Regions from separate parts of the Streptomyces luteosporeus genome, predicted to be linked through region 1. Evidence: riboswitches for the same ligand, from Rfam matches in the RefSeq annotation. Region 1 holds a riboswitch; the other holds the start of a gene.
What was found. Region 1 has a riboswitch for S-adenosylmethionine ahead of thrC (threonine synthase). Riboswitches for the same ligand answer to the same signal wherever they lie in the genome.
Positions count from the first base shown of each region.

Region 2: it holds a riboswitch for S-adenosylmethionine, as region 1 does, so the genes downstream of both, ABD361_RS28060 (aminotransferase class V-fold PLP-dependent enzyme) here and thrC (threonine synthase) in region 1, are expected to answer to the same signal.

Region 1 is NZ_BAAASL010000001.1:157,983-162,185, reverse strand. Features, by position in the region: gene ABD361_RS00790 (cold-shock protein) at 138-341, opposite strand; gene ABD361_RS00785 (ubiquitin-like small modifier protein 1) at 758-1,033, opposite strand; gene thrC (threonine synthase) at 1,136-2,443, opposite strand; SAM riboswitch class I at 2,461-2,607, opposite strand; gene ABD361_RS00775 (glucosyl-3-phosphoglycerate synthase) at 2,789-3,736, shown strand; gene ABD361_RS00770 (alpha,alpha-trehalose-phosphate synthase (UDP-forming)) at 3,778-4,203, shown strand, end outside.
Region 2 is NZ_BAAASL010000028.1:62,288-66,490, forward strand. Features, by position in the region: gene ABD361_RS28050 (rhomboid family intramembrane serine protease) at 1-575, shown strand, start outside; gene ABD361_RS28055 (Lrp/AsnC family transcriptional regulator) at 572-853, shown strand; gene ABD361_RS28060 (aminotransferase class V-fold PLP-dependent enzyme) at 873-2,234, opposite strand; SAM riboswitch class IV at 2,362-2,477, opposite strand; gene trpD (anthranilate phosphoribosyltransferase) at 2,586-3,650, opposite strand; gene qcrB (cytochrome bc1 complex cytochrome b subunit) at 3,807-4,203, opposite strand, start outside.

The DNA.
Region 1 (4,203 bases):
GCCTGCCCCGCCGGGCCTCCGGTCACACGTGGTGCCCAAGGGTGCCCGCAAACACGCGAGGGGCCCGCGTCGGTCAGACGCGGGCCCCTCGGCGAGCTTCAGTGAGCTTGAGTGCGCCGGTGGTCGATGCGCACCGATCAGGCGGTCACCTTGACCATGTCCGCCTGCGGCCCCTTCTGGCCCTGCGAGATCTCGAACTCGACCCGCTGCCCCTCCTCGAGGGTGCGGTAACCGTCCATCTGGATCGCGCTGTAGTGGACGAATACATCCGCACCACCGTCGACCGCGATGAAGCCGTACCCCTTCTCCGCGTTGAACCACTTGACGGTGCCCTGAGCCATGCCTAACTCCCCTATTACTGGCCCTTGCACAGGACCGCACTTCGCGGACCCGGGTCAGACCTCACCCCCAGACAGGGTGGGGGTGTGCGCCGGAACGCGTCGACCGCGGCTGAATGTATCTGCACGGATGCCGTCTGCAACAGGTCACTCGGACGAGAAATCCGGCGGCGGCCGATCGGTTATTCGTACCGATTTCCACAGCTTCCCGGGCAAGTCGGGCCGGGCAAAACGCCACCAACCCGGCAAATCGCATCCTCGCAATGGGCACAACTTGACGGGTTCTCGTACGCACTCGGCAGTGACGCCAGAGGGGGAACGCCCCAACTGTAGCGCGCTTCAACAGGCGGAATCGCCTCGTCCGTTTTGCGGACGGGGCGATTCCGACTGCTCGCCGAGCGTGCTCGCGCGGGGCCGGCTCAGCCGCCCGCGACGGCCGGGACGATCGAGACGCCGGCCCCGTCGGGCGTGGCCGTGCCCAGGCCGTCCTCGAAGCGGACGTCGTCGTCGTTCACGTAGACGTTCACGAAGCGCCGCAGCTTGCCGGCGTCGTCGAGCACCCGGGCGGCGATGCCGGGGTGGTTCGCCTCCAGGGAGGCGATCACCTCGCCGAGGGTGGCGCCCTCGGCGGCGACCTCCGCCTGCCCGGCGGTGTAGGTGCGCAGGATGGTGGGGATGCGGACGGTGACGCTCATGGGTATGCCTCGGCCTTCTGTGCGTCGGGTGAGGTGTGAGGTGTGAGGTGTGAGGTGTGAGAGAAGGGGGACGCCCGTTCGGGCGAAGGGCCCCTGCGGGAACTACCGGCCCTGCAGGCCCGCCGCGCGGAAGGCGTCGAGCGTCGGGCGGATCGTGGCCGTCGGCCCCGCCGCGACCGCGTCGAGCGTCTTGAGCCCGTCCCCCGTGTTGAGCACGACCGTGGTCAGCTCCGGGTCCAGCGCGCCGCTCGCGAGCAGCTTGCGCGTCACGCCCACCGTGACCCCGCCCGCGGTCTCGGCGAAGATGCCCTCCGTCCGGGCGAGCAGCCGGATCGCGTCGACGACCGCCGCGTCGTCGACGTCCTCCACGCCGCCGCCGGTGCGCCGGGCGATGTCGAGCACGTAGATCCCGTCGGCCGGGTTGCCGATCGCCAGGGACTTGGCGATGGTGTCCGGCCGTACCGGCCGCACCACCTCGTGGCCCGCCTTGAAGGCGGCCGAGACCGGGGCGCAGCCCTCGGCCTGGGCGCCGAAGATCTTGTACGGCCGGTCCTCGACGAGCCCGAGGGCGACCAGCTCCCGGAGCCCCTTGTCGATCTTCGTCAGCTGGGAGCCGGAGGCGACCGGTACGACGATCTGGTCCGGCAGCCGCCAGCCGAGCTGCTCGCAGATCTCGTACGCGAGGGTCTTGGAGCCCTCCGCGTAGTACGGGCGGAGGTTGACGTTGACGAAGCCCCAGCCCTCGCCGAGCGGGTCGCCGATGAGCTCGGAGCAGAAGCGGTTGACGTCGTCGTACGTGCCCTCGATGCCGACGAGGTCGCCGCCGTAGACCGCGGCCATGACGACCTTGCCGGCCTCCAGGTCGTGCGGGATGAACACGCACGAGCGCAGGCCCGCGCGGGCCGCGGCCGCGCCGACGGCGCCGGCGAGGTTGCCGGTGGAGGAGCAGGACAGGGTGGTGAAGCCGAAGGTGCGCGCCGCCTCGACGGCGACGGCGACGACGCGGTCCTTGAAGGAGTGCGTGGGGTTGCCGGAGTCGTCCTTGACGTACAGGCCGCCGGTCACGCCGAGTTCGCGGGCGAGGTTGTCGGCCTTGACGAGCTTGGTGAGGCCGGGGTTGAGGTTGGGCCGTTCGGCGACGTCCGCGGCGACGGGCAGCAGGGGCGCGTACCGCCAGATGCTGGCGGGGCCGGCCTCGATGCGCCGGCGCAGCTCCTCGGGGTCGCCGGTGGGCAGCTCGTAGGCCACTTCCAGCGGTCCGAAGCAGGAGGCGCAGGCGAAGACGGGGCCGAGGGGGGAGCGCTCGCCGCATTCGCGGCAGGAGAGCGCGACGGCGGGTCCGAAGGCGGACCCGAAAGCGGACCCGGAAGAAGATGCAGTGGTACGGCTTTCAACGGCTTCGACGGCCATGGAGGCGAGGCCCTTTCTCCTCATCTTCCTCGCGGCGCACCTCGCCACGAGACGGAATTGGCACCTTCCCCGCCGGGAGCCTCGCGTCCGTTGCGGACGAAAGACCGGCTGGAGGGTTGCCGGGGCTTCATCGGGCCGTGTCCCTCTGCCCCTCTGGATGAGCGGTATGGCGCTGGGCGGACCCAGGCGTTTGTGCGCGGAACGACCCCGACATAGGACGGCCGTCCGCGTTGTTCAGACTGTAACGGAAGGGGTGGCCGCAGCAGAGGGCCGTCCGAACCGCGAGATGCGTCGCACGGGCGCATCGGCGACCATCGAGACGATGCACAGCAGGGAGTCCTACACGTGCTGGATGAGGTGGAGCGCTGGCTGGCCCAGCGGTCCTGGTCCGCAGCCGATCGTCCGCTCGACCGGCTTCTCGCTGCCAAACGCGGCTCGGGCACCACGGTCAGCGTCGTACTGCCGGCGCTGAACGAGGAGGCCACGGTCGGCGCCATAGCGGCGACGATCCGCCGCGAGCTGATGACGGACGCCGTCCCGCTGGTGGACGAGCTGGTGGTGCTGGATTCCGGCTCCACCGACCGTACGGCGGCGGAGGCGGCGGCCGCCGGGGCGCGCGTGGTGCACCGCGACGAGGTGCTGCCGCGCATCCCGGCGCTGCCCGGCAAGGGCGAGGTCCTGTGGCGCTCGCTGCTGGTCACCACCGGCGACGTGGTGTGCTTCGTCGACGCCGACCTGCGGGACTTCTCGGCCACGTTCGTCTCCGGCATCGTCGGCCCGCTGCTGACCGACCCGGAGGTGCAGTTCGTCAAGGGGATGTACGACCGTCCCCTCGGCGAGGCCCCCGGCCAGGGCGGCCGGGTCACCGAGCTGGTCGCCCGCCCGCTGCTGAACCTGCACTGGCCGCAGCTGGCCGGCTTCGTCCAGCCGCTGGGCGGCGAGTACGCGGCCCGCCGCTCGCTGCTGGAGCGGCTGCCCTTCCCCGTCGGGTACGGCGTGGAGCTCGGCCTGCTCGTCGACGCGCTGCACACCGTGGGCCTGGACGCCCTCGCCCAGGTCGACGTCGGCGAGCGCAAGCACCGCCACCAGGACGGCCGCGCGCTCGGCCGGATGGCGGCGACCATCTACCGCACGGCGCAGCTGCGGCTGGCCCGCGGCCACCTCGTCCGGCCCGCGCTGACCCAGTTCGAGCGAACGGCGGAAGGTTTCGTCCCGCGGACCTACCCGGTCGACACGGAGGAACGCCCCCCGATGGCCGAAATCCCGGAGTACGCCCGCCGGCATGCCGCGTAAGCGTACGTTTGAGCGGTTCCCCCCGGGGCAAGGCTGGCGACATGGTCGTTGAGCACACCCACACCGCCCCCGGCACGGCGCCCATCGTGGTCGCCTCCAACCGCGGCCCGGTCTCCTACCGGCTCGGCGAGGACGGCACGCTGCATGCGGGCCGCGGCGGCGGCGGGCTGGTCTCGGGGCTCAGCGCGATCGGCCCGGACGCCGGGGCGGTGTGGGTCTGCGCGGCCCTCGGCGAGGGCGACCGGCTCGCCGCCCGGCGCGCCGGGCGGCGGCTGGACGCCGCCGACACCGGCGACCAGCCGGTGCGGATGCTCGACATCCCCTCCGCCACCTTCGCCGCCGCCTACAACGGCGTGGCCAACTCCGTCCTGTGGTTCCTGCACCACATGCTCTGGCAGACCCCGCTCGAACCCTCCTTCGACAGCGGCTTCCGCGAGCAGTGGGCCCAGTACGAGGCGTACAACACC
Region 2 (4,203 bases), on a different contig from region 1:
TCCAGCGCTGGGGGGTGGTGCCGGCGGAGCTGTGGCACGGCTCCCCCACGCATCTGATCACCCCGCTCACCGCGCTGTTCGTGCACGGCAACTGGCTGCATCTGCTGGGCAACATGCTCTTCCTCTACGTCTTCGGTGCCATGACCGAGGCGCACCTGGGACACGCCGCCTTCGCCCTGTGCTACCTCGTCACCGGCTATCTGGCCCTGCTCGGCTACGCGGTCGTGCACGCCGGCTCCGACCGCACGCTGGTGGGGGCGTCCGGCGCCATCTCCGGTGTGCTCGGCGCTTTCCTCTATCTCTTCCCCAGGGCCCGGGTGACCAGCCTCTTCCCGTTCCTCTTCTTCCTGCCGCTGCGCTTTCCCGCCTGGGTCGTGCTGCTGTTCTGGTTCGCCCTGCAGTGGCTGGCGGCGGGCACGGAGGCGGGGCGGCCGGGGGTGGCCTACCTCGCCCACGTGCTGGGATTCGCACTCGGATTCGGCTACGCCTGGGTGCACCCCACGCCTGCGGTTAGAGTGAGGGCCGCAGCCGGGGCCACCGAAACCGGGTCCACCGAAGGAGACAGAACGACGTGATCACTTCGATCGTGCTCATCAAGACCGACGTGGACCGCATCCCCGAGATCGCCGAGTCGATCGCCGCGCTGGACGGCGTGAGCGAGGTCTACTCGGTCACCGGCGCCTACGACCTGATCGCGATCGTGCGGGTGGCCCGGCACGACGACCTGGCGGACGTCATCCCGGGCCGGATCAGCAAGGTCACCGGCGTCACCTCGACGGAGACGCACATCGCCTTCCGCACCTACTCCCAGCACGACCTGGAAGCGGCCTTCGCCATCGGCCTGGACAACTGATTCCGCACGCCGCTGCCCCTCACGCCGCCCGCTGCGCGGGCACGCAGCGGCCGCCCTCCGTGCGGTAGAGCCACCGCGCGCCATGGGCGACCAGTTCGCGCACGGCCCGGACGAACCGCTCCACGTGCTCGTCGGGCGTACCGGCGCCGAAGCTGACGCGTACGGCGCTGTGCGCACGGCCCTCGTCGGGCGCGCCGCACTCCCCCGCCTCCTGCTGCCCGGCGCCCAGCAGCGTGCGCACCAGCGGGTGGGCGCAAAAAAGCCCGTCGCGGACCCCGATGCCGTACTCGGCGGACAGTGCGGCGGCCAGGTGCGAACTGTTCCAGCCCTCGACGACGAAGGAGAGCACGCCCACGCGCGGGGCGTCGGGGCCGAACAGCGACAGCACCCGTACGCCCGGCACCTCGGCAAGGCCCTCGCGCACCCGGGCCACCAGGTGCCTCTCGCGCGCGACGAGACCCTCGAAGCCCGCCTCGGTCAGCGCCCGGCAGGCGGAGGCGATGGCATAGGCGCCGATGACGTTGGGCGAGCCGGCCTCGTGCCGGGCGGTGGTGGTGTGCCACTCGGTCTCCAGGCGGCCGTCGGGGAGCCGCGTGACCCGGCGGCTGGCGCCGCCGCCGGCCAGGTACGGCTCGGCCTCGCGCAGCCAGTCGGGGCGGCCGGCCAGCACCCCGGCGCCGAAGGGCGCGTAGAGCTTGTGGCCGGAGAGGGCGACCCAGTCGACGTCGAGCCCCCGGATGTCCACGGGGTGGTGCGGGGCGAGTTGGGCGGCGTCCAGCACGATGCGCGCGCCGTGGGCGTGCGCCGCGGCCGCCAACTCCCGTACGGGCCACAGCTCTCCGGTGACGTTGGAGGCGCCGGTGACGCACACCAGCGCGGGCCCGTGGGGCTCGCGGTCCGCGAGGGCCCGCTCCAGGGTCGCGACCGCCTCGGCGGGCGTGCGGGGCGCGGGCAGGCAGGTGAGGCGGCCCTCGCCCCAGGGCAGCAGCGCGGCGTGGTGCTCGGTCTCGAAGACGAACACCCGGCAGCCGGCGGGCAGGACGGTCGCGAGCAGGTTGAGCGAGTCGGTGGTGGAGCGGGTGAAGACGACCTGGTCGTCCTCGCGGCAGCCGAGGAAGCGGGCGACGGTGGCCCGGCTGTTCTCGAAGAGGTCGGTGGACAGCTGCGAGAGGTAGCCGGCGCCGCGGTGCACGCTGCCGTAGTACGGCGCGTACGCGGCGACGTCGTCCCACACTCGGCGCAGGGCCGGGGCGCTGGCGGCGTAGTCGAGGGCCGCGTACGTCACCTCGCCCCCGGTGACGAGCGGTACGCGGACGTCGCCCCCCAGAACGGGTAGCGGGGGACGAACCGGGCTCTCGGTGGCGACGGCGGCGGCAGGCATGGCGAACTCCCGTACGTGAACAGGCGAGCAGAAGAAGAGAGGTACGCAAAGAAGGGGCTCTTCGAGCCCTAGCGCATTCGCTGCATCACGGAAGGATCTCCCTCGACGACCAGGATCCCTGGCGAGGGATCCGCGCTTGCCGCAGACGTCCTGCCTGCGGCCCGGTCATCACCCGGGGCACCCCGCCACGGAAGGAGGGTTGCCGGACAGCAGGCCGGGGCCGAAACGCTGTCACTCGTGACCTGGGCAGGAGTATGGCATACGTGATCGCCCCGTGGAACCGTCGTTCCACGGGGCGAGACGCACCTGGCCGGAAAGGGCTCAGGCGTTGCTGATTCAGGCGTTGCTCATTCAGGCGTTGCTGGCCGCCACCCACTTCTCCAGCGTGCGCAGGGCGGCGCCGGAGTCGATGGACTCGGCCGCCCGCGCCATGCCGGCGCGGATCTGCTCGGGCAGCGGCGCGTCGGTGGGCGCCAGGGCCACCAGCGCCGCCGCGGAGTTGAGCAGCACCGCCTCCCGTACGGGGCCGGTCTCGCCGGCGAGCAGGCGGCGGGCGACGTCGGCGTTGTACGAGGCGTCGGCGCCGCGCAGCGCCTCCACCGGCACCATCTCCAGGCCCACCTCGCGGGGGTCGAACGCCTCCTCGTGCACCCGCCCGTCGCGCACGACCCACACCCGCGAGGTGGCGGTGGTGGTCAGCTCGTCCAGCCCGTCGTCGCCGCGGAAGACCAGGGCCGTCGAGCCGCGCTCGGCCAGCACCCCGGCCAGCACCGGTGCGATGCGGGCGTCGGCGACGCCGGTGGCCTGCGCGCGCACCCGGGCGGGGTTGGTCAGCGGGCCGAGCGCGTTGAAGGTCGTCCGGATGCCCAGTTCACGGCGGGCCGGGGCGACGTGCCGCAGGGAGGGGTGGAACTTGACGGCGTTGCAGAAAGTGATGCCGGCCTCCTCGGCGACCTCCACCACCCGGCGGGGCGTCAGCTCCAGGTTGACGCCCAGCTTCTCCAGGACGTCGGAGGAGCCGCTGGCGGAGGAGGCGGCGCGGTTGCCGTGCTTGACGACCTTCGCACCGGTGCCGGCCACGACGATCGAGGACATCGTGGAGATGTTGACGGTCTTGGCGCCGTCGCCGCCGGTGCCCACGATGTCCACGCTGGGCCCGGGCACCTCGATGAGGTTGGCGTGTCGGTACATGGCGCGGACCAGGCCGGAGATCTCGGCGACGGTCTCGCCCTTGGCCCGCAGGGCCACGGCGAAGCCGGCGATCTGGGCGTCGCTGGCCGCCCCGCGCATGATCCGGTCCATGGCCCAGGCCGTGTCGTCGGCGCTGAGGTCCACTCCGCGCAGCAGGGCGTCCAGGATGCCCGGCCAGGACGGGGCCACCGAGCGCTCGCCGCCAGATGGGGTCGCAACGTTCATGGTCCACACTCCTGGAGTGGTCTGGGCGGGGGCGCTCCCACTGGCCCCCGTCTGGCGTCCAGCCTATCGACCGGCCCGGGACGGCGAAGAGCCCCGTCCATGCGCTGGACGGGGCTCCTGCCGTGGCGATCAGTCGTCAGTGATCAGCTGCGGGGATCAGTGGTGGCCGTGACCGCTGGTGATCTCCCGGTACTCCTCCGCGGTGGGCTTGGGGATCTGGGTCCCCTCGCCGTAGAAGCCCTTGGAGAGCTTCACGCGGAGCTTCTGGCCAGCACCGACCTTGCGGGCGACGCCGTTCTCGTCCACCGCCGGCTCCAGCTCCAGCGGCTTGGGCTGCTCGTGCGAGGTCAGCGTGTGCAGCTGCTCCTGCGAGAGCGGCTCGTGGACCTCGATGAACTCACCGTGCGGCAGGCGCTTGATGATGCCGGTCTCGCGACCGTGCAGCACCTTGTCCTTGTCGCGGCGCTGCAGACCCATGCAGATGCGGCGCGTGGCGATGAACGTCAGGACCGGGATCACGAAGAAGCCGACGCGGACGAACCAGGTGATGGCG